Regions from separate parts of the Neisseria sp. GT4A_CT1 genome, predicted to be linked through region 2. Evidence: riboswitches for the same ligand, from Rfam matches in the RefSeq annotation. Region 2 holds a riboswitch; the other holds the start of a gene.
What was found. A riboswitch is a leader RNA that binds a small molecule or an ion and turns the genes downstream of it on or off. The one in region 2 is predicted to bind thiamine pyrophosphate.
Positions count from the first base shown of each region.

Region 1: linked by a shared signal. The riboswitch ahead of thiC (phosphomethylpyrimidine synthase ThiC) and the one ahead of HMPREF1028_RS01085 (FAD-dependent oxidoreductase) in region 2 are both predicted to bind thiamine pyrophosphate.

Region 1 is NZ_JH164966.1:231,362-246,768, reverse strand. Features, by position in the region: gene HMPREF1028_RS05890 (tRNA(His) guanylyltransferase Thg1 family protein) at 1-444, shown strand, start outside; gene rtcR (RNA repair transcriptional activator RtcR) at 458-2,089, shown strand; gene HMPREF1028_RS05880 (hypothetical protein) at 2,265-2,720, opposite strand; gene HMPREF1028_RS05875 (F390 synthetase-related protein) at 3,007-4,293, opposite strand; gene HMPREF1028_RS05870 (MBL fold metallo-hydrolase) at 4,352-5,176, opposite strand; gene HMPREF1028_RS05865 (NAD(P)-dependent oxidoreductase) at 5,181-6,161, opposite strand; gene HMPREF1028_RS05860 (3-oxoacyl-[acyl-carrier-protein] synthase III C-terminal domain-containing protein) at 6,158-7,162, opposite strand; gene HMPREF1028_RS05855 (LrgB family protein) at 7,419-8,114, opposite strand; gene HMPREF1028_RS05850 (CidA/LrgA family protein) at 8,127-8,606, opposite strand; gene HMPREF1028_RS05845 (LysR family transcriptional regulator) at 8,621-9,505, shown strand; gene thiC (phosphomethylpyrimidine synthase ThiC) at 9,544-11,445, opposite strand; TPP riboswitch at 11,538-11,637, opposite strand; gene HMPREF1028_RS05835 (Gfo/Idh/MocA family oxidoreductase) at 11,837-12,964, shown strand; partial or broken gene HMPREF1028_RS05830 (NAD(P)H-dependent oxidoreductase) at 12,958-13,619, shown strand; gene HMPREF1028_RS05825 (class I SAM-dependent methyltransferase) at 13,678-14,409, shown strand; gene HMPREF1028_RS05820 (MFS transporter) at 14,654-15,407, opposite strand, start outside.
Region 2 is NZ_JH164964.1:220,212-235,618, reverse strand. Features, by position in the region: partial or broken gene HMPREF1028_RS01100 (type I restriction endonuclease) at 1-905, opposite strand, end outside; gene HMPREF1028_RS01095 (hypothetical protein) at 1,099-1,506, shown strand; gene HMPREF1028_RS01090 (protein phosphatase 2C domain-containing protein) at 1,599-2,342, opposite strand; TPP riboswitch at 2,692-2,801, shown strand; gene HMPREF1028_RS01085 (FAD-dependent oxidoreductase) at 2,909-4,003, shown strand; gene HMPREF1028_RS01080 (isoprenylcysteine carboxylmethyltransferase family protein) at 4,055-4,513, shown strand; gene HMPREF1028_RS01075 (nuclease-related domain-containing protein) at 4,654-5,301, shown strand; gene thiE (thiamine phosphate synthase) at 5,318-5,935, shown strand; gene HMPREF1028_RS01065 (zinc-binding alcohol dehydrogenase family protein) at 6,052-7,071, opposite strand; gene HMPREF1028_RS01060 (helix-turn-helix domain-containing protein) at 7,176-7,529, shown strand; gene thiS (sulfur carrier protein ThiS) at 7,560-7,754, shown strand; gene HMPREF1028_RS01050 (thiazole synthase) at 7,839-8,627, shown strand; gene HMPREF1028_RS01045 (bile acid:sodium symporter family protein) at 8,812-9,771, opposite strand; gene rnhB (ribonuclease HII) at 9,971-10,564, opposite strand; gene HMPREF1028_RS01035 (hypothetical protein) at 10,826-11,470, shown strand; gene HMPREF1028_RS01030 (pyridoxamine 5'-phosphate oxidase family protein) at 11,535-11,978, shown strand; gene HMPREF1028_RS01025 (rhodanese-like domain-containing protein) at 12,199-12,525, opposite strand; gene HMPREF1028_RS01020 (protein-L-isoaspartate O-methyltransferase) at 12,623-13,279, opposite strand; gene HMPREF1028_RS01015 (GAF domain-containing protein) at 13,382-13,885, opposite strand; gene tpiA (triose-phosphate isomerase) at 14,069-14,842, shown strand; gene secG (preprotein translocase subunit SecG) at 14,850-15,212, shown strand; tRNA gene HMPREF1028_RS01000 (tRNA-Leu) at 15,226-15,311, shown strand.

The sequences.
Region 1 (15,407 bases), on a different contig from region 2:
GCGGGCGAAGCCAGCGCTGCCTTTTCGGTAGCGCACGGGCAACCTGCCGCTTTTGATGCACGGGTTTGCGTTTTACCGAACGAAAAACTGGTGGTCGATTATTTCCGTTGGCGGCATGAAGACGCGCACCGCAACGCGCTCAACGCCCACTGCTATTGGATGCTGCGCAGAAAAGGCGAAAGCGTGTCCCGCGCCACGGATGCCGTCAGCGGGCTGACACGCGCTCAAAAACACGATTTGCTGTTTGAAAATAACATTAATTTCAACGAACTGCCCGCGTGGCAGAAACGCGGCTTCGGCGTGTATTTTCAGACGACCTTGAAAGAGGGCTTCAACCCGCAAACCAAAGAGAACGTGCAGGCGGAACGCCAAATTTTACATACGGATTTCGAGCTGCCTTTGGGCGACGGTTACGGCGCATTTGTCTTGGAAAGAATCGTTTAGAGGTCGTCTGAAAATGAATACTGCACCCAAAAAACAAGTCGCCGTCAGCTTTCTCGGTACGGTATTGGACAGCGGTTTCGGTCAAGGGCGTTGGCAGAAGTGGCGGCCGAATGTCGCCATGAATCAGCGTCATGATTTCCATCTTGACCGCATGGAGCTGTTTTATGCGGAAAAATACCGCGATCTGGCGGATCATGTAAAAGCCGATATTCAGCAGGTGTCGCCGCACACCGTTGTCAATCTCGTGCCTATGGAGTTGGAAAACCCGTGGGATTTTTCCGAGGTTTATACCAAGCTGCACGATTGGGCGGCGGGCTATACGTTTGATACTGAAGAAGAAACTTATCTCACCCACATCACCACGGGTACGCACGTTGCGCAAATCTGCCTGTTTTTATTGGTGGAATCGCGCCAAATCCCCGGTGTGCTGTTGCAGACTGCTCCGCCGAAAAACCAAAGGCGCAGCATGGGGAAAGGCGATATCGGCGGTTATGAAATCATCGATTTGGATTTGGCGCGTTACGATGTGCTTGCCGAACGCCTTGCCGCCGTGCGCGATGACGCGGTGCGCTACCTGAAAAGCGGTATCTCCACCCAAAACGCCGCCTTCAACCGCATGATTGCCGAAATCGAACAAGTCGCGCTGCATTCCCCGTCGCCGATTCTGCTCTCCGGCCCTACCGGCGCGGGCAAATCGATGCTGGCGCGCAGGATTTTCGAGTTGAAAAAGGTGCGCCACTTGATTAAAGGCGAGTTTGTCGATGTGAACTGCGCCACCTTGCGCGGCGACGGCGCGGCTTCCGCCCTGTTCGGACACAAAAAAGGCGCGTTTACCGGTGCGGCGGAAAAGCGTGAAGGCTACCTGAAAACCGCCGATGGCGGCGTGCTGTTTTTGGACGAAATCGGCGAATTGGGCTTGGATGAGCAGGCCATGTTGCTCAAAGCCATTGAAGAAAAACATTTTTATCCCGTCGGCAGCGACAAGGAAGTGCAAAGCAGTTTCCAGCTTATTGCCGGTACCAACCGCGACCTGCGGCGGGAAATCCGCGCCAGACGCTTCCGCGAAGACCTGTTTGCCCGCATCAATATCTGGAACTACCCGCTGCCCGCACTTGCCGACCGCCGCGAAGACATCGAGCCGAACATCGAACACCAGCTCGCGCTCGCTTCGCAGGAACTCGGTCGCGCCACCCGTTTCAATAAAGAAGCCCTGTCCGCCTACCTTGCCTTTGCCCATTCAAACGAAGCCCGATGGCGCGGCAATTTCCGCGACCTTGCCGCCAGCATCATGCGCCTGGCCACGCTTGCCCCGCAGGGCAGGATACAGGCGGAGCAAGTAGCGGCGGAAATTGAGCGGCTCAAATGGTTATGGGCTGAAGAGGCGGATTCAGACGACCTTTTACACAAGGGGTCGTCTGAAAAGGCGGATAACTACCCCGACAAAATCGATTGGGAAAATTTGGATTTGTTTGACCAGTTGCAATTGCAGAACGTGATTGACGAATGCCGCAAACACCAAAACATGGCGCAGGCGGGAAGGGCATTGTTTCATGTTTCCCGAAACAGCCGTGCCAAAACCAATGACAGCGACAGGCTGCGCAAATATTTGCAGAAATTCGGTTTGGAGTGGGGCGATATCGGGTAGTAGATGAGGCTTGAACCGAGCGGGTTGGGGCTGGAGAGGTTTTTATTTCGATTGGCTGGTATTAGGAAGGGTCGTCTGAAAAACTGTTCTCAAGATTCACTGAGTTCGTTTTAGCTCCGCATAAACTGACTGCGTCCGTTTTCAGACGACCTTTTACTTTGTGGCGGGGATGTATTTATGGTTTGGTCAGATAAGGATATAGATCCATACGTGCGTCTTGGCGTACGGCTAAATAGTCCGGTGCATAAAACCTCATCCCAGTGCCGTGATAAAGGCATTTTTGCTGAGGATCAGGATACAGTCCGCCACCTAAATAGCCGATTTCTAGCGGGTGCTGATTGGCAGCATACTGTTTCAACACTGCGGCAGCAGCTTGTGTTTGTTCGGCGGTGGGATGGTCGCCAGCTTGTCTCAGACCAAGCAGATCCCAAAAGGTTTTTCTAGGAGGAGTAATACGGATATTGTATGTCGTACATCCATCGTCATAAATTAGGTGTTCTATTTGGCGGACGGAAATTTGATAGTAACCGTGGCTGCCTACAATACTGAGGACTTGGGCTTTTGAAGAATCACCGCCTGCATAGGCTGCTAACGGAAACGATAGGAAGAAGAGGGGGATAAGGTGGCGCATAAGGTTTAGGTCGTCTGAAAGAGTGTTGGGCGTTACTGCAAGTTTAACATGACAGGTATTACGGAAAGTATAGTGGATTAAATTTAAACCAGTACGGCGTTGCCTCGCCTTGCCGTACTATTTGTACTGTCTGCGGCTTCGTCGCCTTGTCCTGATTTTTGTTAATCCACTATATTACGGAAAGTAGGAAGGTCAGGTATGGCGTTTTCTTTTTACTGGAAGGGTCGTCTGAAATTTTTCAGACGACCTTTTTGTCTTTGCTTGGAAAGATAACGCATTAAAACAATTACGGATTTTCGCTATGCGGGGAAATTTTCGTCACGCGTCGGCGTTTTTGGTGCAGGGGGCGGGTTTGTTCCGGCTGGAAAACGTAATCGAAAGGGCGAAGTTGCAGCGTCTGCCACAGGCGGTCCAGGTTGCGGGTGGCGGCGGCGCGGGTTTGTTCTGTGTCGGGCGTGAGGAAAATATGCAGGGCTTTGCCGTGTTGCTCGACGCGGTATTCTTGGATGAGGTCGTCTGAAATCATGGCGCGGCGGATGAAGTCGGCGTAGAGGGAGTAAGGTTCGCCGTTTGCCGTGCGTGCGTCGAGGATGTCGTCGCAGCGTCCTTCGATGGTGCTGATGCGGGCGAATGCGCTGCCGCAGGGGCAGGGGGCGTCGTTGGCAATCAAAACGTCGTCGAGGCGGTAGCGGATGACGGGTTGGCTTTTGCGGTTGAAGTCGGTGATGATGGGGGCGAAGCGGCCGCTTTCGCGGTCTATCCAGTCTTTTTCGATATAGACCATGTCTTCGTTCAGATGCAGGTTGCCGTGGGCGCAGGTGTGGGCGAGGAAGCCTTCGGTGCATTGGTAGATTTGATGAACCGGCGTGCCGAAGCGTTGTTCGATGCGGGTTTTGACTTGCGGTTCTAAAACTTCGGCAACGGAGATGATTTTTTTGGGGTGTATGGCGAGGTCGGGATGCTGGGCAAGCTGCTGCAATACTTGGGCGGGGGCGATGAGGATGGTGGGCTTTTGCGCGTTGAGTCTTGGGATGTGCGCGTCCAAGGCTTCGAGCAGGTCGTAAAAATCAAAGCGTATCAGCGGGCTTTTGACGGCGGTGTAGAGGTTGCTGTTGGCGCGCAGGAAGAAGGCGATGCTGTGGCGGGCAAGGTAGGGGCGGGGCAGCATGCGTTTGAGCATATAGCCTGCCCACAGGGCGGACTCTTCGGGGGAAACGAGGAATATGCCCCTGTTGCCGCTGGTGCCGGAGGAAAGCCCGACGGTGATTTCTTTGCCCGAGGTCGTCTGAAAAACGGGGCTGAAGTCGCGGCTTTCTTCGGCTTTGAGCGCGACGGAGAGGGCGTCTTTTTCGCTGATGTCGTAGGCGTTGATGTCGGCAAAATGCTGCATGAAGATGCGTTTGTTGATAACGGGGTAGTCTTGCAGCTTGGCGCTGTGGGGGTAGAAGCGGCTGTTGTGGTTCGTTAAAAGGCGGTCGAGCTGTTTTTGCTGGTGTGCTTCAAGGGCGGCGCGTTCCGTGTAGTTTCGTGTGTGGAAAAAGGATTTGAGGATTTGCCATTTTGAAGGTTTCATGGTGTGTTCTTTGGGGCGGTTGAGGGGCTTTGCTCGTCGGGTTTTCAGACGACCTGCTTTAATCCAAACCTTCCATGCCCAAGCGCCGCAAGGTGGGTTCGCAATGGCTGGGAACGAGGATGATTTCGTGGTTGCGGCGGTGGAGGTCTTGCAGGCGGTCTATGGTGGCTTGGACGGCGGTGCGGTTTTGGGCGATAAGGCCGGTAATGGGGTTGGGGCGGCGGTTGTGGCTGATGGTCGCAAACCGCCAAACGGCGTCGGCAATCAGGAAAAATTCTCCGGCTATCAGCCCGTATTGTCCGGCGGCATGGCCGGGCAGGGCGACGGCAATCAAATCGGCACTGATGCGGTAGCCTTGTTCAAACGGGTAAAACGCTTCGTCAAGGCGGACTTCGGGCATATCTTCGATAAAGCGGGCGCGCTGCGGCAGGTCTTGGGGCAACAGCTCGCGCAGGAAGCCTTGTTTGACTTCGATGATGCGGTTGGTCAGGCTTTCGGGTTTGTCGGTACGGTAAACAAAATCGTAGGCGGCGCGGGAAAGGATGATTTCCGCGTCGGGGAAGTCTTTGAGGCCGGCAATATGGTCGGCGTGCAGGTGGGACAGGAAGATTTGGTTGATGTCGTGCGCGGCATCGCCCAAACGCTCGCGTATGGTCGGTTGGCTGAGGGTGACGGGCGTGGTCAGCGCGTAAAATTTCTCGGGAAATCGGCGGCAGGCTTGGAAAAAGCGGGGCGCGTAGCCGGTATCGAACAGCAGGTTGCCGCCTTGGTGGGTGATGTGGGCGGTCATGGCGGGAAAGGCGGCTTTACGCAGGCTGCCGCCCCGTTCGACCATACATTCGGGATGGGTGCAGTAGCCGGTGTGGTAGAAACGGATGTCCATAGCTTCAGCCTTTCAAGGAGCGGGCGTATTGCCGCAGTCCGTCGGCAACGCTGATTTGGGGTTCGTAGCCGAGCAGCGAACGGGCGCGGCTGATGTCTAGGGTTTGGTCGAAAGAAATCGTGCCTATGCTATAACGGGTGACGAGGGGTTCGCGAAAGGAACGGGTCAGCCGTGCCTGCGTTTCCAGTAGGCGGGCAACGCTGTCAATCAGGCGGTAGGAGACGGGTTTCAGACGACATCCGAGATGCAGGGTATCGATGATTTGCCGGTAGAGTGCGGTGATGGTTTGCGGTTCGCCGTTGGTGATGTTGAACGGCATGGCGCGGGGGACATCGGCTTCAGCTGCCAACAGAAGGGCATGGACGACGTTGCCGACGTAGGTAACGTCCACTAATGCGCCGCCTGCTTCGCGGCCGCTGCGCCGAATCAGCGGCAGAAAGCCTTTTTCGGAGATTTTGAGCAGGCGCGGCAGGACGGCGGTATCGTATTCGCCGAAAATGCCGCGCGGACGGATGATGACACTGGAGAGGTCGGTGGCGGCGGCAACTTCTTGTTCGGCAAGGAATTTGGTGTAAGCGTAGTCGTTGACGAAGTGGCGGCTGATAAAGGTTTCGGGGACTTTATGCTGGTCGAGGTAGTCGAAATAGATGCTGGGCGTGGAAACGTGTACCAGCTTGCCGATATGGTGGTGCCGCATCGCCGCTAAGACATTTTGCGTGGCGGTCACATTGGCGCGGTAGAAATCTTCGTAACGCCCCCATGGCGAGGACAGTGCGGCGCAATGGAACACGATATCGGCATCGGAAAATGCCTTCAGGGTCTGATTGCGGTCGGACAAATCGAAGGCGTGAAATTCCGTATCCAGCATTTTGCCGATTTCGGCATTGCGCCCGCAGGCGGCTACCTGCCAGCCTTGGGCAAGCAGCGTCTGCACAAGGTTGCGCCCCAGTCCGCCGGTCGCGCCGGTGACGATGGCCTTTTTCATGGTTTTTCCCAAACCAGTGCGCCCAAGCCCACGCCTGCGGATGTGCCGAACAGCAAAACTTTATCGCCCGAGCGGACGGGGAAGTCGGTCAGCAGGTGGTGCAGCGCGGAGGGGATGGAGGCGGAGATTTGGTTGCCGTGGGTGTTGAAAATATCGACGATTTTAGCCGGATCGAGTTTCAGACGACTGATGATGTGTTGCAAAGCGCCGCGGCTTGCCTGATGCGGAACGATCCAGTCTATGTCTGCCAACGTCAAATCTGCCTGCGCCAAAGTTTCATCCAAAAAGCCGGGTATGGCTTCTGCGGCAAGCTTGTAGAGCTTTTTGCCGTTCATGTGGAAATAGGCTTGGGAGACATAGCTTTCAGGATGTTTGGACGGATGGTTTTCATAGCCGCCCGCAGGAATGGTGCAAAATTCGTAGCCTTCGGGATGTACCTCGAATTTGCTCGTCAGCACGCCGCCGCGTTCAGACGACCTGATGACTGCCGCCGCCGCACCGTCGCCGAAAATGGTCGAACTGTGAAAATCGTTCCAGTCCAAGCCGACAGAGGCGACATCGCAGCTGAGCAATAAAATGGTGGGATATTTGTGTAACAGCGAATCCGCCAAATCCAAGCTGCGTAAGAACGACAAACAGGTCATGTTGACGTCGAATGCGGCAATCGGGCGAGCGGGCTTCAGCAGCCGTAATGTATGCGCGGCGTTGAAGGGAATGCATTGACGGTCGATGCCCGAAGCGTTGATGACGCAGTCCACATCGTCAATCGTGATGCCTGCCGCCGCCAGCGCATTTTTTGCGGCTTGAAGCTGCATCGCATCGGCAGATTCGTCATCCGCCAGAAAGTAGCGTTGCGCCAAGCCGCTGAGTTTTTCGGTGCGGCCTTCTTTGATGCCGAGCAGGGCGTCGATTTCGGTGGAAGGGACCAGCCGCGAAGGCAGTCCTTTGCCTGTACCGATGATGTTGAGACGGAGGGATGGGTTCGGATGAGTCGTTTGCATAATATATCCGCTAGTGAGTAATACTTCAGCATAGTATTAATATTTTGTCATTGTCAACGTTTATATCCGCGGCAAACTCAAAAAAAGGTCGTCTGAAAACCTGTAAACGGCTTTTCAGACGACGTTGCCAATATCTTTGTATAGTGGATTAAATTTAAATCAGGACAAGGCGACGAAGCCGTAGACAGTACAGATAGTACGGCAAGGCGAGGCAACGCCGTACTGGTTTAAAGTTAATCCACTATAAAACTGCCGTTCAGCCCATCAGCCAAACCACCAAATGCACCATGCTCGGCCCGATGATGACCATAAACAGCCCCGCCAAAATCATGGTCAGGCTCGCCATCACGCCTTCGGTTTCGTGGCGTTGTCCGGCGCGGGAAGTGCCGAAGCCGTGGGCGGCGTTGCCCAGTGCGACACCGTTGGCGGTGTGGAAGCGGATGCGGGTGAACGCCAAAAACAAATCGCCGAATATCATGCCGACGAAGCCGGTGATGATGGTGAATAGCGATACCAGCGACGCCGAGCCGTGGATTTCACTTGCCAATACGACGGCAAACGGCGTGGAAATCGAGCGCGCCATCAGGCTGTTGGTGACTTCGCTGTCGAAGTGGAACATATTGCCCATCAAAAACGCGCTGGCCACGCCGACGAACATGCCGACCAAAATCGCTATCGACAGGATGGGAAGCTGGCGGCGGATGACCTCGCGGTTTTCATAAATCGGAATGGCGAAGGCGACCGTTACCGGCGTGAGCAGGAAAACGATGCCTTGCGTGTATTTGTGGTAAGTGTCGTAGGAAATGCCCAAAAGCAGCATCAGGACGATGGTGCTGACCGAGACGGTCACGACGGGCGAGAAAATCATCAGCGGTTTTTTGCGGTAGATTTTTTTCGCCATAAAATAGGCGAAGCAGGTCCAAGCGAAGCAGGCAAGCGCGGCGTAATCCATTTTTGTTCCCTATCAGGCGTGCAGTTTTTTATACAGGCGGCGTTTCCAGCGGTAGCAGAAATTCAGCGTCAACGCCGTGCTGATCATCACCAACGCAGTGCCGACCGCAATCGTCAGCACCAGCCGCCAACCTTCGGAAAGAAGCAAATCGCGGTATTGCAATACGGAAACCATAATCGGAATAAAGAAAAACACCAACTCGCCCAAAACCCATTTCGCGCCGCGCTCGACCATGCCGGTTTTAATCACGCCCAAACCCAACAGCGCAAGCATCAAAAACAGCCCCAATACGCCCGAAGAAACAGGCAGATGGGCAAAGCGCACCATCAAATCCGACACCAGCCACACCAAGCCGACCATGGCAAGCTGCAAGGTCGTCTGAAAAAATCGCGTCAGCGTATCCATAAGGTTTATCCATCCGTAATCCAAAACGAAGGCTTGATTATAAGGACGCAGTTTGCGCATAATATGAATTATCTGCATCAAAATCATGCATGAGAGGAATAATGGACTTCAAAAGCCTGCACTGTTTCGCCGAACTCGTGCGCCTGCAAAGTTTTTCTGCCGCCGCATCCGCACTCAACCTGACCCAACCCACCGTCAGCAAAACCATACAGGCATTGGAAGAAGAGCTGGGTGTGCCGCTGCTGGTTAAAGAAAACGGCCGCAAAAAACGCCAGGTCGCCACCACACCCATCGGCGAAGAAGTGTACCGCCACGCGCTGAACCTCCTGCACGAACGCGACCTGCTGCTCGCCCGCATCGACGGTTACCGCCACATCAAAAGCGGCACGCTGCGGCTGGGTTTGGCACTGCTCGGCAGCGACCTGCTCAGCAACGCCCTGTTCCGCTTCCGCCGCCAATGGCCCGGCATCGAACTGACCTTCCTCGAACAAGGTTCGCTCGCCATCGAGCAATCCCTGCGCAACAACGAACTCGACGCCGGACAACTGCTCGCCCCCGTTCACGAAGACTTCGACAGCATCGTCCTGTGCGATTACCCGCTCGTCGTCCTCATGCCGCGCACCCAAGCCCGCCATGCCGCCCTCAGCCTCAAAAGCCTGCAACACGAACCGTTTATCCTCTTCGGCTCAGGATTTTCCCTCAACGAAACCATCCAAACCGCCTGCCGCAGCCAAGGCTTCACCCCCAACGTCGTCTGCCGCACCGGACAATGGGATCTGCTCGCCGACATGGTGGCGCACCATATGGGTATCGCCCTTCTGCCCGAATACTACGCCCGCAAAATCAACCCCGACACCTTCGCCGCCGTCCCGCTGACCGAACCCGAAATCCGCTGGCAACTGACCATGGCGTGGAAAAAACACCAGCGTCCCACCCCCGCGCTCAGGGCTTGGCTGGACATCGTCAGGGAAGAGTTCAGGAAATAGAAAAAGGTCGTCTGAAAACTTTTCAGACGACCTTTTTATCAACTGTAAATCTCAGCCCCTTTCTTCACAAACTCGACCGCTTTTTCTTCCATGCCCTGCCGCTGGGCTTTTTGCTTGTCGGCGTAGTCGCGTACTTCCTGCGTGATTTTCATCGAGCAGAATTTGGGGCCGCACATTGAGCAGAAGTGGGCGATTTTTGCGCCTTCGGCAGGTAGGGTTTCGTCGTGGAAGCTCTCGGCGCGTTCGGGGTCGAGGCTTAAGCGGAATTGGTCGCGCCAGCGGAACTCGAAACGCGCCTTGCTCAGAGCGTTGTCGCGTAATTGTGCGCCCGGCCAGCCTTTGGCGAGGTCGGCGGCGTGGGCGGCGAGTTTGTAGGTGATGATGCCGGTGCGCACGTCTTCTTTGTCGGGCAGGCCGAGATGCTCTTTCGGGGTAACATAGCAGAGCATGGCTGTGCCGTACCAGCCGATATTGGTCGCGCCTATGCCTGAGGTGATGTGGTCGTAGCCGGGGGCGATGTCGGTAACGAGCGGGCCGAGTGTGTAGAAAGGCGCTTCAAAGCAGTGTTGCAGCTCTTCGGTCATGTTTTCTTTGACGCGTTGCAACGGCACATGGCCGGGGCCTTCGATCATGACTTGTACGTCGTGTTCCCACGCTTTGCCGGTCAATTCGCCCAAGGTGTGCAATTCAGCGAACTGCGCTTCGTCGTTGGCATCGGCAATGCAGCCGGGGCGCAGGCCGTCGCCGAGGCTGAACGACACGTCGTAGGCTTTCATGATTTCGCAGATTTCGTCGAAATGCGTGTAGAGGAAGTTTTCCTGATGGTGGGCGAGGCACCATTTCGCCATGATGGAGCCGCCGCGCGATACGATGCCGGTGAGGCGGTTGGCGGTCATCGGCACATAGCGTAGCAACACGCCCGCGTGTATGGTGAAATAGTCCACGCCTTGTTCCGCCTGCTCGATTAAGGTGTCGCGGAACAAATCCCAAGTCAAATCTTCGGCAATGCCGCCGGTTTTTTCCAAAGCCTGATAGATGGGCACGGTGCCGATGGGGACGGGCGCGTTGCGGATAATCCATTCGCGCGTCTCGTGGATATGCGCGCCGGTGGATAAATCCATAATCGTGTCCGCGCCCCAACGCAGCGACCACACCATTTTTTCGACTTCTTCGGTCAGGCTGGAGGTTACGGCGGAGTTGCCCAAGTTGCCGTTGATTTTGACGCGGAAGTTGCGGCCGATAATCATCGGTTCGAGTTCGGGGTGGTTGATGTTGGCGGGGATAATCGCGCGTCCGGCGGCAATTTCTTGGCGCACGAATTCAGGCGTGATTTGGTCGGGGTGGGTCGGGATATTTGCGCCGAAACTTTGCCCCGCGTGCTGTTTCAAGAGTTTGGCGTATTCGGGCCGTCTGAAAAGTTCGTCCAGCTTCATGCGTTCGCGTATGGCGGCAAACTCCATCTCCGGCGTGATGATGCCGCGGCGCGCATAGTGAAGCTGGGTTACGTTGCGACCTGCTTTGGCGCGGCGCGGGCGGGTGATTTGGTTGAAGCGCAGATGGGCGGTTTGCGGATCGTGTGCGCGTTCGATGCCGTATTCGCTGGAAAGCTTGGGCAGGATTTCGGTATCGCCGCGTTCGTCCAGCCATGCGGTGCGGACGTGCGGCAGGCCTTGTTTCAGGTCGATGTGTGCCGCCGGATCGCCGTACACGCCGCTGGTGTCATAGACGGGAATCGGCGGGTTGGCTTCCGTGCCTTGCGCCGTGTAGGTGTCGTCCTGACGGATTTCGCGCAAAGGCACGCGGATGTCTTCGCGGCTGCCTTGCAGATATACGCGTTCGGAGTTCGGATATTTGAAGCGGATGCCGATGTCTTCGCTCAAGTCGGCAAGCTCGCGCGCTTCGTTGCCGGAAGTTTTGGCGGTTTTCTTTGGCGTAGTCATAAAAAATGCTCCTGTTTTCTCGTTTGAAAAGAAGAAACAGGAGCGTTTTGCTTTTTCAGACGACCCCAATATCAAAAAAGGTCGTCTGAAAGACAGAATCCGTGAAAACTCCCCACGCAGGTATTATCCCGATCGGGTGTAAAGGGTATTTCTCAGCCGCCTGAACATCAGGCAGCACCCCTGTTTCGTAAGAGTAGGATTATAAACCACGATACGCATTTGTTGTAAATTAACTTCATATCAGCCTGAGTTTGAAAGGAAAGGGCCGACGGCGGAAAGCACACCCATATCCTGCCGCCCCGTCAAATTTTTCATGATTTTAGGTATCGGTTGAGGGCTGATTTATCTATAATCTTTTTCCGTTTTTTATAACTATATACGTCGTCTGAAAATGTCTGAAGCCATTCAAAACCGCAAAATCAAATTCGCCTTAGTCGGCTGCGGCCGTATTTCCAACAACCATTTTGGCTCGTTTGAGGTATTGCAAGAAGATTGCGAACTCGTTGCCGTGTGCGACATCGATCCTGCCGCGCTTGAAGCGGCGGTCAAGCGTACCGGCGCGAAAGGCTATGCCCGCTATACCGACATGCTGGCAGAAACCGATGCCGACGTAATCGTCATCACCACGCCGTCCGGCTTGCATCCCGAACAGGCGGTTGAGGCGTTGGAAGCGGGTTTTCACGTCGTCACCGAAAAACCGATGGCAACCTGCTTTGCCGACGGCGAACTTATGGTTCAAGCTGCCGACAAAGCGGGCAAACGTTTGTTTGTCGTGAAACAAAACCGTCTGAACGCCACGCTGCAACTGCTCAAACGCGCGGTCGCAGAACAACGCTTCGGCAAAATCTATATGGTGCATTTGAATGTTTTTTGGACGCGCCCGCAGTCGTATTACGACCAAGGGGGCGGTTGGCGCGGCACTTGGAAGATGGACGGAGGCGCATTCATGAATCAGGCTAGCCACTACGTCGATTTGATGGAATGGCTCATCGGCCCGGTGGCGGAAGTGCAGGCGATGATTGCGACCCACCGCAAAATTGAAGCCGAAGACACGGGCGTGATGAACCTCCGTTGGCGCGACGGCACGCTCGGCTCGATGGCGGTGACCATGTGTACCTATCCGAAAAACCTCGAAGGCTCGATTACCATTTTGGGCGAAACCGGCACGGTACGCATCGGCGGTATGGCGGTGAATGAAATTCAGGAGTGGAATTTTGCCGACGAGCGCGATTACGACGAACAGGTCAAAACCGCCAATTACGAAACCACGTCGGTGTACGGTTTCGGGCATCCGCTGTATTATCGGAATGTTGTCGATGTATTGCGCGGCAAAGCCGAGCCTATTGTCGATGGGCGCGAAGGCTTGAAATCGCTGGAGCTGATTAACGCCGCCTACCTTTCTGCACACAACCGTCAAACGGTTTCGCTGCCGCTGGTGTTGCAATCTTTGCGAACGTTTGACCATTCTGATTGTCCGAAAGGAAGCCCCTTCCATACTCAATCAAAGGAATCATCATGATACTGACCCGCGAACAAGCCCTCGAAATTTTCAAACGCCGCGTTTCCGTCCGCTACTACGACCCTGCGCGCAAAATCAGTGCCGAAGATTTTGCCGCCATCCTTGACTTCGGACGGCTTTCGCCCAGCTCCGTCGGCTGCGAGCCGTGGCAGTTTGTGGTCGTACAGAACGCAGCTTTGCGCGAAAAAATCAAACCCTTCGCTGGGGGATGCAGGCTTCCATTTCGGATGCCAGCCACGTCGTTTTCCTGTTGGCACGAAAACATGCCCGCTACGACAGCCCCGCTTTTGAAGAATTGATGGACAGACGCGGTCTGACTGCCGAAGAGCGGGCGGGCGCATTTGAACGCTACCGCCGTTTCCAAACCCACGATATGCCCATCGCCGACGACGAACGCGCCCTGTTTGACTGGGCAAGCAAGCAAACCTACATCGCGCTGGGCAATATGCTTACCGGCGCAGCAATGCTCGGCATTGATTCTTGCGCCATCGAAGGCATGGAGTATGCCGTAGTGGAAAAAATCCTTGCCGAAGACGGATTGCTCGACCCTGAACATTACGGATTGTCCGTCGCCGCAACCTTCGGCTACCGTGTGCGCGATATTTCTCCGAAACCGCGCCGTGATGCGTCGGAAACGGTAATTTGGGCGGAGTAGGGCGGCTTTTCAGACGGCCTAAAACCAAAGTCTATCCGTTTTTTTTAAGGAGCCGGTCATGGACAGCCAGGCACAACAATGGACGCAAACCCTGTCCCGCTATGTGGAACGCACAATCATGCCCGACGGGCGCGATACCTTTGAATCGACCCCGCTGCTGGCGCAGACGCTGTACCGCCTGTCGTCCCGCAAAGGCGGCAGCCTGGCAGACTTGGGCTGCGGTACGGGAAAATCGTTTGCGCCGTTTGTCGGACAATACGCGGATATTGTCGGAATCGACGCGGATGCAGCCAACTTGGCCGCCGCCCGACAGACTTGGGCGGGGCATTCGGAAATCAGGTTGGTAGAGGGTGAAATCGGGCGGGAAGACTTGCCCGGGTATGCCGCCGATACGGTACTGACTTCCCTGTTCCTGCACCAAATCCCGCCGGACAGACTGCCGCAGGCCTTGAAAACCATACGCCGTCTCTTGAAGCCTGACGGAGAGTGGCTGATGGCGGACGAGCTGATACTGTTTGACGCCGGACAGGATGCGGCCAAGTTTGACCGCGTGTACCGTTATCTGCTGGAACACACCGTCCCGCACGAGGTTTACGAACGGCAAATCAAACCCTATCTGCTTGAAAACCACATCTACACTTGGCGGGAAATGCAGGAAAACACTCCGCCGGAATACCGCTTCCGCTCCCTCGCCGAACTGGAAAAATTGCTTGCCGAGGCAGGGCTGTTTATTGAAACCGTCGAAGAAATCACGCCGTTTTTCGGTTGTTTAAAGATAAAGGCCGTCTGAAAACCATTCAGACAGCCTTTTATAGCAAACATAATTAACTTTCGATACTTCAGGGCTTCCGACCCCGTCATTCCCGCGTAGGCGGGAATCCATTTTTAAATTTTAGAAACTGTTTTTCAAATTAGGGTTTCTTAAGTTTTACGATGGATTCCCGCCTGCGCGGGAATGACGGAATTTGATGACATGCTGTATTTAAAGTTAAGTATGTTTGCTATACATCATTCATCAACGGGCAAAACGGCGTTTATCCGTTGATATCTTCCAGCGTCCTGCCTTTCGTTTCTTCGCCTAAAGCTAAAATCACCAATACAATCAGCATCATCACGCCGGCGAACATCATGAAAATATTGCCGAATCCGTCGCTGCCACCGACCATTTTGGCGACCACCATAGGCGCAAGGATACCGCCGATGCGTCCGATTGCGCCCGCCCAGCCGGAGGCGAAGGCACGGAAGCGGAGGGGGTAGAGTTCAGGTGTGTAGGTGTATAAAACGCCCCATGCGCCGAGGTTGAAGAACGACATCAGGCTGCCCCATGCCATGACTTCGGCGGCGCTGCTGCTTTGCCCGAAAAACCACGCGCAGACGGCGCAGGCGGCGAGAAAGCCCGCCAAAGTCGCTTTGCGCCCGATTTTTTCCACCAATGCCGCCGCCGCGATGTAGCCGGGCAGTTGCGCGACAATCATCACCAGCACATATTCAAAGGTTTTGACCACCGTATTGCCTTGTTCGACCAAGAGTTTCGGCAGCCAAGTAAAAATGCCGTAATAGGAAAATACAATGCCGAACCAAACCAGCCACAGCATCAGCGTGCGTCGTGCGAAAGGCTGTTGCCATAGTTGTATGAAACGGATGCGCTGTTTTTCCTTTTGCGGCGGTGCGATGGCCGTTGCGGTGGGCGTCATCCCCGTTTCTTCTTCCAAGCGGCTGACCAGCCGGTGCGCTTCGTCCGTTTTGCCTTGCGAGAGCAGGTAGGGTACGGATTCGGGTATGAATTTC
Region 2 (15,407 bases):
ATGGCGAGAGTGGCAAATAGCTGCGGATAACGCATGATGTGTTTTTGCAGCGCGCCTTGGTTACTTTTAACGTACGTCAGCCCGTGTTGCAGAATAAAGGCGAGGCGTTCGCGGCAAAGCAGCGAAGTCAGGATGTGGTTGGTCGGCGTATCGGGTGATTTGTTGCTGATAAATTCGGGGCTGTGTTTGATAACGGGCAGATTATTGTCTTGCAGGACGGCATTTTCGAGGTCGTCTGAAAGTGTGTTCAATAACTCGGCAAGGTTTAATTTATGCTCTTCGCGGAAATAGTTAAACACGGGCTTACCGTAAGCAGACGAGGCGTAAAACGCGCCTTGCGCCGGATCGGTTGCGCCGTCGTCGTATTCCATGTTGTTGGAAAAAATCATGAATTGGGTGATGTTGATGAAACGGCGGAATTTAGGGTTTGTCGCACGTTTGCCCATGCGTTCCCGCTCTTCGCCGATGCCGCCTTTGTTGTTGGGTTTTTTGACTTCAATAAAGACCAAGGGCATGCCGTTTATCAGCAGGGTAATGTCGGGGCGGAATTCTTCATCGCCATTGATGCAGGGCAATTCGGTTACAACGTGGAAGCTGTTGTTATTGAAATTTTGGAAGTCGATCAGCTTCTTGCCGCCGGATTGATTGGTGAGGCGTTCGTAAAATTTTTGCCCCAAGTCTTCGTTATCCAGCTCTAGGCGTATGTCGGCGAGCAAGCGGCGCGCATCGTCCGGTGACAAATCAGGATTGATGCGACAGAGGCTTTCTATAAAGATGTCAGGGAAGATGTTGGTTTTTTTGTCCCAATTTTCGTTTTTGAGCGAAAGGTAATCGTAGCCCAACCGCATCAGGTGCAAAACGGCAGGGATTTTGACGCGGGAATTTTCGTTGTAGGTTTGGTGCATCAGACTTCTCCAAGCTATTCTTTGCAAGCTGGAAATTATATCAATCCCGCTCTGGCAATACCATTACCACATTTATAATTTAAAATAAAATTTTTGATTATTGCAATTGCTTATTAGGCAATTTATGTTTCAACAGATTGATTACTGATTCAAACAAAAGCAGCATTCTGCACTTACCAACACAAAAAACCCCATGAAGTTTCTCAAAAAACTATGCGAACGAATTCTTGACTGGCTCGCCACTGGCAACATGGCGGGCTATGTGATATTGCTGGTTATCGCCACTGTTCTCGGACTGATGTACGGTGGGGGTATGATTCTGGATAAAGCCCTTGGCCACATTGATACGCCTTGGCTCCCTATTATCGGCTTCTGTCTGGCATTGGCTACTCTCTTCGCAATTTGGTTTATCGAAGAAGATTTAGCCAAGCAGACGATGGAATTCAAACGGCGCGACAAATATCTGTGCGGCGCAATCGGCGGTTTGGTCAGCGCGCTACTGATCAAATGGACGTGGCAGGCAGCCTTGGTGGGATTGTCGATCGGCATACTGCTGGCGGCGTTGATGAGATGGTTGAAATATGTGATGCGGTATATATAAATTGATCTAAGCATCCCTTTTCAGACGACCCTTTACCCCAATCCTTTGAAATACTCTCAAGAAACTGCGTAACCGATTTTGGGATTGGTTCACTATCCTTGCCGCAGGCATACCGCCACCGAACAATCGTCATGATAGGGAACCCTTTTTACTGCCCGGCGTAAGGCTTCCAACTTATCTAGCAAAGACGGGGAGACGTTCCATAATGCTTCCAAGCGTTCATGAGGTAGCGCGTCGTGCAGCCCGTCAGAACAAACCAAAACTGCCTCGCCTCTTTGCAGAGTAAATGAATCGGTAAAAATTTTGAAATGGGTTTCTTCGTCATCCGCTATCAGGCAGTGCGCCAAAGCATAGTACATATCGGCGTATTCCGTATCTGCCCGCGCTTCCCCCTGCTCGATTAAATCCGCCAACACCGTGTGGTCATGGCTTACCTGCCGCCAACGCCCCTCTGCCGATATATTGTAAACGCGGCTGTCGCCGACATTGCAGATGCGGCACAAACCGTCCGCCTTGACGACCGCCGAAGCGAAAGTCGAGGACGAGCCGAAATATTCCTCGGCAAGCGTGTCGCAGAAGCTGCCGTGCAACCTTCTCAGGAAACGCCCTTCCGCATCGCCCTCGCGCACGAAGGCATCCAACCAAAACCGGCTGGCAAGATGCGCGGCGGGGCTGCTGGATACGCCGTCGGCCACGGCCAGCCGCACGGCATCGTCCGCCTCGGACACACGGGTTTTGTGCAGCCTGACCTGACGCACCGCCGTGCCGTCAAACAAGTTATCCTGATTGCGTGCTTTACCGGCACCGACCATTTGAAAATAGGCAAGCTGAAACATGGTAATCCTGACAATCCAATCCTGATTTATAGTGGATTAACTTAAACCAGTACGGCGTTGCCTCGCCTTGCCGTACTATCTGTACTGTCTGCGGCTTCGTCGCCTTGTCCTGATTTAAGTTAATCCACTATAAATAAACCTACTTCGGCGCGCTTTTCGCAAAAACGAATTTCATCGCAAAGCCCCTTGTTCATTGGCGACAGTATATATCAATAATGCCAATGCGCTTCTCCCTAACGCCATTTCCTCAACCAACCCAAAACACCTTACAACAGGTCATCTGAAAATACGAAACCCATTTTTCAGACGACCTGACTTTGCCAAAGCAATCGATTTTATGTAAACTGGAAACCTCTTGTCGGAGTGCTGCTTGTTCCCGCAAACAGCTGAGACCGCATCAGCGGAATCCGTAGAACCTGTCGGGGTAATGCCTGCGTAGGAAACAAGCTGTCAAACGCCTTTTCAGGCTTCCGTTCCCTTTCTCGCATTTCCCGCCATTCGGTGGATTCCGCTTCCGTCTTGTCTTTCGTCTTCCCGACTGCCCAAACACTGCAAAGGAATCCACCATGCCCCGTATCGCCATTCTCGGCGGCGGCCTCTGCGGCCGTCTGACTGCTTTACAACTTGCAGAACAAGGTTTATCCATTGCCCTCTTTGACAAGGGCGGGCGCAAAGGCGAACACGCCGCCGCTTATGTTGCCGCCGCCATGCTCGCGCCTGCTTCGGAGGCGGTCGAAGCCACGCCTGAAGTCATCAAACTGGGCAGGCAAAGTGTTCCGCTGTGGCACAACATCCGAGGTCGTCTGAAAACGCCGACCATGATGCAGGAAAACGGCAGCCTGATCGTGTGGCACGGGCAGGACAAACCTTTATCCAGCGAGTTCGTCCGCCACCTCAAACGCGGCGGCGTAGCGGATGACGAAATCGTCCGTTGGCGCGCCGATGAAATCGCCGAACGCGAACCGCAACTCGGCGGACGTTTTTCAGACGGCATCTACCTGCCGACCGAAGGCCAGCTCGACGGACAGCAAATCTTGTCTGCACTTGCCGACGCTTTGGACGGGCTGAACGTCCCTTGCCATTGGGAACACGAATGCGTCCCCGAAGACCTGCAAGCCCAATACGACTGGCTGATCGACTGCCGCGGCTACGGCGCAAAAACCGCGTGGAACCAATCCCCCGCACACACCAGCACCTTGCGCGGCATACGCGGCGAAGTGGCGCGGGTTTATACACCCGAAATCACGCTCAACCGCCCCGTGCGCCTGCTCCATCCGCGTTACCCGCTCTACATCGCCCCGAAAGAAAACCACGTCTTCATTATCGGCGCGACCCAAATCGAAAGCGAAAGCCAAGCCCCCGCCAGCGTGCGTTCCGGGTTGGAACTTTTATCCGCACTCTATGCCGTCCACCCCGCCTTCGGCGAAGCCGACATCCTCGAAATCGCCACCGGCCTGCGCCCCACGCTCAACCACCACAACCCCGAAATCCGTTACAGCCGCGCCCGACGCCTGATTGAAATCAACGGCCTTTTCCGTCACGGCTTCATGATTTCCCCCGCCGTAACCGCCGCCGCCGTCAGATTGGCAGTGGCACTGTTTGACGGAAAAGACGTGCCCGAACGTGATGAAGAAAGCGGTTTGGCGTATATTGAAAAATAAGTTTGAGGTCGTCTGAAAACGTCGCGCTATCAGTTTTATAAAGGTAACAATATGAATTTAGAAACCAAAATTCCGCCGCCGGCGATATGTTTTATTTGTGCGTTGTTGATGTACATTTCTGCCCAAGTTTCTGCGCTGGCTGACATAATGCCGCGCTTTCCTATATTGCTGTCGGTTGTTTTGATGGCGTTTGGGACTTTGTTAGGCATATTAGGTGTGTGGGCGTTTCGCCGTGTGCGCACGACCGTCAGCCCGTTCAACCCCGAACAAACTGAACACTTCGTTTCAGACGGCGTGTACCGTTTCAGCCGCAACCCGATGTATGCGGGTATGGGCTGCTGGCTGGTTGCATGGGCGGGCTATTTGGCGCACCCGCTGCCATGGTTGTTTTTGGTTGCATTTGTTGCCTATATGACACGCTTTCAAATCATGCCCGAAGAACGCGTTTTGGCGCAGAAATTCGGTGCAGAGTACGAGTCTTACTGTCGGCGCGTTCGCCGTTGGTTATAAGAAGGGGGAGCTTCCAATCAAGTATCACCCGTCTTCTACTTTACGGCATGAATGTGAATACTCGATGTTTTCAGACGACCTCATCAGATGGCTATACCAGGCTCACTTTCATTAAACAATAAAACAAAAAGGAAAACGTCATGATTGAACAAGCAATAGGAAACCTGTCAGGTATCTTTTGGATTTTCCTGCTCGTCATTCCCCTGCTTCTTTTGAAAGCGCTGCTCCAAAACCCCAAAGTGAAAGGACGCATAGGCGAACGGGCAGTCCGTTCAGTAATCGGAAAAGATTTGGATGAAGAAACCTATATCGAATTTCATGATTTGATTATTCCGTCCCGCAGCGGCACGACGCAAATCGACCATATTTATGTTTCGGTTTTCGGGATATTTGTCATGGAAACCAAGAATTACACAGGTTGGATTTTCGGCAGCGAGAAGCAATCGAAATGGACACAAGTCGTCTATAAGCAGAAACACTACTTTCAAAATCCGTTGCGCCAGAATTACGCACACATCAAGGCATTATCCGAACTGCTGCAACTGCCGGAAGAAAAATTTCATTCGATGGTGGTTTTCCTCGGCGATTGTGAACTGAAAACGCAAATGCCGCCGAATGTCTGCCGTATCAGACAGGCAGCATCCTATATCAGACGTTTTCAGACGACCTTATTGCTGCCGCAGGAAATAGAAGCGGCAACTGCCGTGCTGTCTTCAAACGAATACCAAGCCGACGGCGAAAAACTGCGGGCGCATACCGAACGCCTGCAGGAACGCCATCAGCGATAACTTAAAAGGACACCCCATGACCTTCCCGCCCCTAAAATCCCCGCTCAAATTCTACGCCGTCGTTCCCACTGCCGATTGGGTGGAGCGCATGGTCAAAGCAGGTGCCGACACGGTGCAACTGCGCTGCAAAACCCTGCACGGTGATGAATTGAAACGCGAAATCGCCCGCTGCGTCGCCGCCTGTCGGGGCGGCCGCACGCAGCTTTTCATCAACGACCACTGGCGCGAGGCGATAGAAGCGGGCGCATACGGCGTGCATCTCGGACAGGAAGACATGGACACCGCCGACCTTGCCGCCATCGCCGCCGCCGGTTTGCGTTTGGGTTTGAGTACGCACTCCGTCGCCGAACTCGACCGCGCCCTGTCCGTACACCCCAGCTACGTCGCCAGCGGCGCGATTTTCCCGACCACGACCAAGCAAATGCCCACCGCCCCGCAAGGCTTGGATAAACTGCGCGAATATGTGAAACAGGCACGCGGCACGCCCGTCGTCGCCATCGGCGGCATCGATTTGAACAACGCCGAAGATGTGCTGGCAACCGGCGTTTCTTCACTCGCCGTCGTCCGCGCCGTTACCGAAGCGGAAAATCCCGAAGCGGTGGTTAAAGCGTTTCAGGCTTTGTGGGATGAATAAGGCCGTCTGAAAGCCAAATTTCAGACGACCTGCTCAATTAGGATATTCGATTGCCGTTATTTCAGATGCTATACAGGTAGACGCCGGCATAACGGCGCAAAGAATAATCGGTGGATTCAGTTGTCCCAGCCTTCCACCACCAGTTTGCCGACCATATCTCCGCGTTCCAGCATCTCATGGGCGTGGCGCAGGTTGGCGGCATTGATGCCGTGCAGGATTTGGGTGGCGGTCGGGCGGATGATGCCTTCATCCACCAGCCGCGCGGTTTCGGCCAGGATTTCGCCCTGCCGTTCGGTGTCTGCCGTTTCGCGCAGCGGACGGGTAAACATAAATTCCCAATGCAGCGACAGGCTTTTGCCTTTGAGCGGGTTCACGTCCAACGTTTCGGGGTCGTCAATCAGTGCGATTCTGCCTTGCGGGGCGATGAGTTCCACGATTTGCGGCAGATGGCGGTCGGTATGGTTGGTGGAAAAAACAAACGACGGCGCGCCAATATTTAACGCGGCAACCTGTTCCGCCATGTTTTCATGATGGTTGATGACGAAATCCGCCCCCAATTCCTTCACCCACGCGCGGCTTTCGGGGCGGGAAGCGGTGGCGATGACTTGAATGTCGGTCAGCTTTTTCAGAAACTGGATGGCAAGCGAGCCGACCCCGCCTGCGCCGCCGATTAAGAGCAGCGCATTGGCGCCGCCTGCCACGGGTTTGTTCACGTCCAATCGGTCGAACAGCGTTTCCCATGCGGTAATCGCCGTCAATGGCAGCGCGGCGGCTTGGGCAAAATCCAGCGAACGCGGCTTTTTGGCGGCAATGCGCGCGTCCACCGCCTGTAATTGTGCGTTCGAACCTTGGCGGTTGATGGCGCCCGCGTAATACACTTCGTCGCCGACTTTGAAATGCCGCACTTCGCTGCCGACCGCCTGAACAATGCCTGCCGCGTCGTAACCCAATACGCGGTACTGCCCTGCCGCAGGCGTATGTGCCACCCGAACTTTCACATCGACAGGATTGACTGAAACCGCCTGCACGGCAACCAAAATATCGTGCGGCCGCAGCTCGGGTTCGGGCAGTTCGATGTCGAGCAGGGCTTCAGGGTTGGAAACGGGCAAAGGACGGTTGAAACCGATGGCTTTCATAAGGTTCTCCTGTTAGGTCGTCTGAAAGCGTGTATCATGCGCCTGAAGCACACCATTAACAAGAACGCACTTGTTTTTCAGATAGTTACATAAAGGATACTGCCATGCCCCGCACACCGCACCCAAGCTACGACTGCGCCGAAGGCTGTTCGGTGGAAGCCGCACTTTCCGTCATCGGCGGCAAATGGAAAGGCACGATACTCTACCGCCTGCACACGGACGGCACGCTGCGCTTCAACCAAATCCGCCGCATCCTGCCCGATGTGTCGCAGCGCACGCTGACCGCGCAACTGCGTGCGTTGGAGGCTGCCGGCATCATTTTGCGTACTGTGTATCCCGAAGTCCCGCCACGAGTGGAATACCGCCTGACCGACTACGGCAAAACGCTTGCGCCCGTGCTGACGGCATTGAAGGAATGGGGCGACGGGTTCAAGCAAGCACAGGCGCATCGCGAATAAAGAAACTTACCTACGAAATATCGAGAAACCATGAACATCATCTTAAACGGCGAACCCGCCGAACTTCACGGCACAACCATCGCCGACCTCATCGCCCAAACCGCGCCGCAAAAGCCTTTTGCCGTAGCGGTGAATACCGGATTTGTCGCCAAAGGCGCATATGCGGAAACGGTTTTGAACGAAAACGACAAAGTCGATATCGTGCGTCCGGTGGTCGGCGGCTAGGCGGTTTTGCCTTTTCAGACGACCCCTGTCCCCAAAACAACGTTATAGTGGATTAAATTTAAATCAGGACAAAAGGAACCTATCATGCTCACCCTATACGGAGAAACTTTCCCTTCACGGCTGCTGCTCGGCACGGCGGCCTACCCGACCCCCGAAATCCTCAAACAATCCGTCCAAACTGCCCGTCCCGCGATGATTACCGTCTCGCTGCGCCGCGCGGGAAGCGGCGGCGAGGCGCACGGTCAGGGGTTTTGGTCGCTTTTGGAAGAAATCGGTATCCCGGTGCTGCCGAACACAGCAGGCTGCCAAAGCGTGCAGGAAGCGGTAACGACGGCGCAGATGGCGCGTGAAGTGTTTGAAACCGATTGGATCAAACTCGAACTCATCGGCGACGACGACACGTTGCAGCCAGATGTGTTCCAGCTTGTCGAAGCGGCGGAAATCCTGATTAAAGACGGCTTCAAAGTGCTGCCTTATTGCACCGAAGACCTGATTGCCTGCCGCCGCCTGCTTGACGCGGGCTGTCAGGCGCTGATGCCGTGGGCGGCGCCGATCGGCACGGGTTTGGGCGCGGTTCACGCCTATGCGCTGAAGGTCCTGCGCGAACGCCTGCCCGACACGCCGCTGATTATCGACGCGGGCTTGGGTTTGCCTTCGCAGGCGGCGCAAGTGATGGAATGGGGTTTTGACGGCGTATTGCTGAACACCGCCGTTTCCCGCAGCGGCGACCCCGTCAACATGGCGCGCGCCTTTGCACTCGCCGTCGAATCCGGACGGCTGGCATTTGAAGCCGAACCGGTTGAAGCGCGTACCAAAGCGCAAGCCAGTACACCGACCGTAGGGCAGCCGTTTTGGCATTCGGCGGAGTATTGATATAGTGGATTAACTTTAAATCAGGACAAGGCGACGAAGCCGCAGACAGTACAGATAGTACGGCAAGGCGAGACAACGCCGTGCTGGTTTAAAGTTAATCCACTATAAATAGCGTGTTGCAGGTATGTGAAAAAGGTCGTCTGAAAAAGTTTTCAGACGACCTTTTGTCCTTTGCCGAACTCTTTTAATCGGACAATTCCGCTTTCGATTCTTTATCTGCTTTCGCCGACCAATAAGATGCGAGCAGCGAGCCAGAAATGTTGTGCCACACGCTAAACAGCGCGCTGGGTACGGCGACGACAGGGGCTGCGGCAAAATGCGCGGCCGCCAATGCCGCACCCAAACCGGAATTCTGCATACCGACTTCGATGGCAAGCGTTTTTTGCGCATCGTACGGCAGCTTGCAGATTTTGGCTGCGAAAAAGCCGAGCAGGTAGCCGATGGCGTTGTGCAACACCACGACACCGAAAATCAACAGTCCGCTCTCAATGATTTTGCCTTTGCTCGCGCCGACGACCGCACCGATAATCAGCACAATGGCAACGACAGAAACCAAAGGCAAGGCAGCGGTAGCGCGTTCGGTCTGTTTGCGGAACACAGTATGTGCAACCACGCCGAGCGCGATGGGCAGCAACACCATTTGAACAATGGAAACAAACATCGCCTGCGCATTGATGTCGAGCATTTCACCTGCCAAAAGCAGGAAAATAGCAGGCGTCAGCAGCGGAGCCAGCAAGGTGGAAGCCGATGTAACTGCGACGGACAAGGCAACGTTGCCGCGCGCCAAAAAAGTCATCACATTGGAAGCCGTACCGCCCGGACAGCAGCCGACCAAAATCACTCCCACGGCAACTTCAGCAGGCAAATTTAACAACTTGACCAAAAAATAGGCAGTCAGCGGCATAATGATAAACTGCGCTGCCACGCCGATAAGGACGGCTTTGGGATGACTGGCGACAATTTTAAAATCTGACGGCGTCAGCGTCAGCCCCATGCCGAACATAATGATGCCCAAAAGCCAAGTGATGTAAGGCAGTACCCATTTGAACAATTCGGGATCGAAGAAAGCAACGGCGGCGCACAATGCTGCCCAAAATGAGAAGGTTTTGCCGACAAAGTGGCTGATTCGTGCAATAGTGTCCATAAATAGTATGTGTGGTACGGTTGATAAGATTATTGATAAGGAGAACAGTGAAATGAAACAACACACAAATATCAAAACTGGTTTGGCCGTTGATATTTGTTTCACATCCGTCTAAACGCGAAGCATACACGGCTTTGTAACGGGATGTAAAGAAAAGGTCGTCTGAAACGTTTCAGACGACCTTTAATCCATTCTGCCCTCACTCAAACAACCTGCCCTGCGCCAGCAACGCCTTCACGGGCGCGAAATCGCGGCGGTGTTCGGGCAATACGCCGTATCGCTGCAAGGCTTCGAGGTGTTGCGCCGTGCCGTAGCCTTTGTGTTTGTCGAAACCGTATTGCGGATAACGTTCCGCCAACGCATACATCTCGGCATCGCGCGCGGTCTTCGCCAAAACGGAAGCCGCCGAAATTTCCATGATTTTGCTGTCGCCTTTGACCACCGCTTCGGCATCCACGCCAAGGTCCTTCGGCACTCTGTTACCATCGATAAACACCTTATCGGGCTTGATCGCCAACCCGTGTATGGCGCGGCTCATTGCCAACATCGTGGCATGAAGGATATTCAGTTCGAAAATTTCTTGCGGATCGGCTTGCGCGACACACCATGCCAGCGCTTGTTCTTTAATCAAGACCGCCAATGTATCGCGCTTTTTTTCGCTGAGTTTTTTAGAGTCGGTCAAACCGGGCAAATGGTAAGACGGCGGCAGGATAACGGCGGCGGCAAACACGCTGCCAACCAAAGGCCCCCGCCCTGCCTCGTCAACGCCGGCAATCAGGAAAGAATTTGTCATCGTTGTTTGAAAATAGAAAAATGGACATTATTTAAACTAAGGAGCAGCCGAAACGGAGGAACACCTACCCCGCCAGCCGCCTAACCAATATATTTAACCCAATAATCGCCGCAGCCTGTTTAGGTTTGCGCCACGATATCCCTGTGCAGCGCCTCAAAATGATAGGCGGCATCGGAAAATTTTACCTTGTTTGAAATAAGTTGATTCGTTATAACTGGCTGCATAGTATAATCAAAACCTTTGCCATATACCGAAATAAAGATGAAACCGATTTTTTACCGACTGATTTTGGCTTTCGGGCTGGGAAGCGCCGCCCTCTCCGCACAAGCCGGCTATATCTGCAAAGTGGACGGCAACGCAGTATTTACCGAGAAAAAAATCGGCAACGATTGCACCGAATCCCATACGGACGGCACTGCAAACGTCAGCCCTGAAGAAGCCGGCAGGGCCGTACCCGAGCGTGTCGACCTGAAAGAAGCCCTCGGGGAAGCCGCTCCCGAGCCGGGCGACATCAAAGTCTTGCCGCGCACGACGGGCGGCAGCGTAACCAACACGGCAGAAGCCGCCAATCCCCGTTTGGACATCAAATTGCGCAACGGCAAGCTTGGCGAAGCGACTTCCGTCGGCGACCTGAAAGCAGCCAAAGCCCGCGCCGCCGAGTTGAACCGCAAAGCCAAAATCCTGCCCGCACCCATCTTGCCGGCATCCAAACCCAAGCCGCAACTGACCCGCAAGCAAATCTTGGAAAACGAAGTCCGCAACGAACAAGTGGCTTTGGTCAGGGCGCAGGCGCAACTGAATGTCGCCAAGAAAAAAGGCGATCAGGCAAAAATCAGCCGCCTGACCCAAGCCGTCAACGACCGTCAGGCCAATATCCGCGCCATTGAAAGTGAAATGAAACGCTAAACGGACAACGGTTCGGAAAGTTTTTAATCCAAGCTTTCCGAACCATTTTCAATTGAAATCCATCATGCAGCCCATCCCCAACAACATCATCAAATTCCTACACGCCAACCATGTGATCAGCATTGCGGCAGCCGCAGACGGCGAAATTTGGAGCGCCTGCTGCTTTTATGTGCCCGATGAAGCGCAAGCAAGGCTGATTGTCCTGACTTCGGCACGTTCCAAACACGGCAGCCTGATGCTGAAAAATCCGAACATCGCCGGAACCATCGCAGGCCAGCCGGAAAATATCGCCAAAATCAACGGCATACAGCTGACGGCCAGCGCGCAACTGCTGACCGACGAAACAGAGAAAAAAGCAGCGCTCGCCCTCTATTACAAAGCCCATCCGCTTGCCCGCGCGATGAAAAGCGATGTTTGGTCGTTGCGTCTGGAAAACGTGAAATTTACAGACAACAAACTGGTTTTCGCCCAAAAAACCCTTTGGCAGCGGGAAGCTCAAAACGCCTGAATCATTAAACCCTTGGCAATTGGTTTCAACGTTGATGGATTAAACCCAATACCCAAGGATAAAGGTTTTCAGACGACCCCTGCATACAAGGTCGTCTGAAAAACAGTACCCAAACAAAAATCCTGAAACCGACAAACGGATTTCAGGATTTTTGATATTCGGATCATCTGCATACAAAAAAGCGGCAGCCATGCCCTACCGCCCTTTCCTATTAGAAATCTCAATATCTCGCCATCGTCCCATCCACCTGCAAAGCCCAAGCATCAATCCCGCCTTGCAGGTTAAACAGATTTTCAAAACCCGCGTCCGCCAGATACATCGCCGTATGCAGGCTGCGGATGCCGTGGTGGCAGTAAACGACAATCGGCAAATCGTCGTCGGGCAGCTCGTTTTGGCGCAGCGGAATCAGGTTCATCGGGATATGGATGGCGTCAGGCAGGGCGCAGACGGCTGTTTCCTCGTCGGTGCGCACGTCCAGCAGATGGAACGCGCGGCCTTCTTCCTGCCATTGTTGCAGTTGCAACGGGGTGAGTTGCGGGATCGTCATGATATTGTGTATGTGAAATGATGGAAACGATGAAAGGTCGTCTGAAAACGTTTCGCCATGTCCGGCTGGTTTTCAGACGACCTTTGATTTCAAAAGATTAAAAATCGAAATCGCCGAAAGGACGGTTTTCTTTGTCGTCCAAATGCGCGACCAGCGTGTCGAACAGGACTTTTTCTTCAAATTCGTTGCCCTTGCGCGTAATCAGCAGCGCGCGCTGTACCGGCCGGCGGCCGACGATGATTGCCATGCGGCCGCCGTCTTTCAACTGTTCTTTCAATACGTCAGGCACACGGTCCACCGCGCCACCGACGTAAACCGCATCAAACGGCGCGCCCGCGGAAGGCTCGGTCAGCCCGTTGTTTTGCACATAATCGATATTGTTCAAAGCCAAGCCGTCCAACACTGCTTTGGCGCGGTTTTGCTGCTCGGCATCGAGGTCGTCTGAAACCACTTTACCCGCCAGTTTCGCCAAAAGTGCGGTCGCATAGCCCGAACCCGTGCCGATTTCCAAAACCGTATCGGTTTGGGTCAGCTTCAAACCCTGCGCCAACCGCGCTACGATTTTCGGCTCGAGCATCTTATGTCCGTTGGCAAGCGGCAGCTCCATGTCGGCATACGCCAAGCCCTGCAAAGACTCGCTCACGAAACGCTCGCGCGGAATTTCCTCCAACGCGTCCAAAACGTCAAAATCCAATACATCCCACGGACGGATTTGCTGTTCGACCATGTTGAACCGCGCTTTTTCAAAATCCATTTTGTGCTCCGTTAAATAATTGTTTTAGCAATGGCAGACATTATAAAACCACACTCCCGCCGCGCCAACTTCAGCGCGCGCCGCCCGCCCGTTTTTTCGGTCTCAAGCCGCCTGACGCGAAGCCTTAAACCGCTTCTCCAAAATCTTTGCCAGTTCGCCCAAATACAAAGCATCCGTTTCATCAAACTGCGCCAGATGTTCGCTGTCCACGTCCAACACGCCGATACAGAGGTCGTCTGAAAACAGCGGAACCACAATTTCCGAACGCGACAAAGACGAACAGGCAATATGGTCGGGATGCGCGTTGACATCCTTGACGACCACCGTCTCGCCCCTCGCCCAAGCCTGACCGCACACCCCGCGCCCGAACGGAATCCGCGTACACGCCAAAGGTCCCTGAAACGGCGCCAAAACCAATTCGTCCGTACGCGTATCGACCAAATAAAAACCCACCCAAAACCAGCCGAACGCCTCCTTCAAAACCGCCGCCGTGTTTGCCAAATTCGCCACCCAATCCGTCTCGTCCGTCACCACAGACTCAATCTGCGGCAACACCTCCCGATAAAGCGCGGCCTTGTCCGAAGCCGAAAAATGAAGCGCGTGCATAGCCATGTCCTATATATGTGTATATCAAGCAGTTATTATAAAACAGGTCGTCTGAAACAGCATTTCAGACGACCCCGGGCATCCCGTTTCAAGTTGCGAACCCGTCGCATATACACTAAACTTCACGTTACATCACGCTACACGCAGCGTACAGCCAAAGAAACACAACACGGAGCAAAAAAGATGTATCACCAAATCGGAATGTGGGATCAAAAATGGGTCATCGGCAACTGGAAAATGAACGGCCGACTCCAAAACAACAACGCACTCATGCACCGCTTCCGCATCATGCCCACCGCCGAACGCGTCCTCATCGGCCTTGCTGCCCCGACCGTTTACCTGTTGCAACTGCACAACGCCATGCAGATTGTCCTCAACAACCGTATTCTCACCTGCGCCCAAGACGTCAGTCGCTTCCCCAACAACGGCGCCTACACAGGCGAAGTTTCCGCAGAAATGCTCGCCGACATCGGCACCGACATCGTCCTCATCGGACACTCCGAACGAAGCCTCTATTTCGGCGAGAAAAACGAAATCCAACGCCGCAAAATGGAAAACGTTCTCAACGTAGGCCTCATTCCCCTATTGTGCGTCGGCGAAAGCCTCGAAGAGCGCGAAGCCGGCAAAGAACACGAAGTCATCGCCCACCAACTCTCCGTATTGCATGGACTTAACACCAAAAACATCGCCGTCGCCTACGAGCCGGTATGGGCAATCGGCACCGGCAAAGTCGCCACCGTAGAACAAATTGCCGACATGCACGCATTCATCTACAAAGAAATCTTGTCTTTGTGCGGAAGCGATGTTAAAATCCGCGTTCTTTACGGCGGAAGTGTGAAAGCAGACAATGCAGCCGACATCTTCGCAGTACCTCATGTGGACGGCGCATTGGTTGGCGGCGCGTCATTATCATATGACTCATTTACCGCCATCATCAACGCAGCGCAAGCCTCGTAGAAAACATATGGAAGCCTTTAAAACCCTTATCTGGATTATTAATATTATTTCCGCTTTGTCGGTGGTTGTGTTAGTATTGTTGCAACACGGCAAAGGCGCGGACGCAGGCGCGACCTTCGGGTCAGGTAGCGGCAGCGCGCAGGGCGTATTCGGTTCCGCAGGCAACGCAAACTTCCTGAGCCGCGCAACCGCCATCGCAGCGACTTTCTTCTTCGCAACCTGCATGGCAATGGTTTATATCCATACCCATACAAACAAACACGGTTTGGACTTCAGCAATGTGAAACAAACCCAGCAGGCTCCGAAACCTGCCGCTCCCGCTGAAAACCAACCCGCACCTGCTGCACCCGCTCCTCAGCAGCAGAAATAAAAGTTTTTCAAATGCCGACATGGTGAAATTGGTAGACACGCTATCTTGAGGGGGTAGTGGCCGTAGGCTGTGCGAGTTCAAATCTCGCTGTCGGCACCAAAACAAGAAACCGCTTAGAATTAAAAATCTAAGCGGTTTCTCTTTTCTGTCCAACGCATCGGATAAAAAGAAAAACCGCTTACTATAGTGGATTAA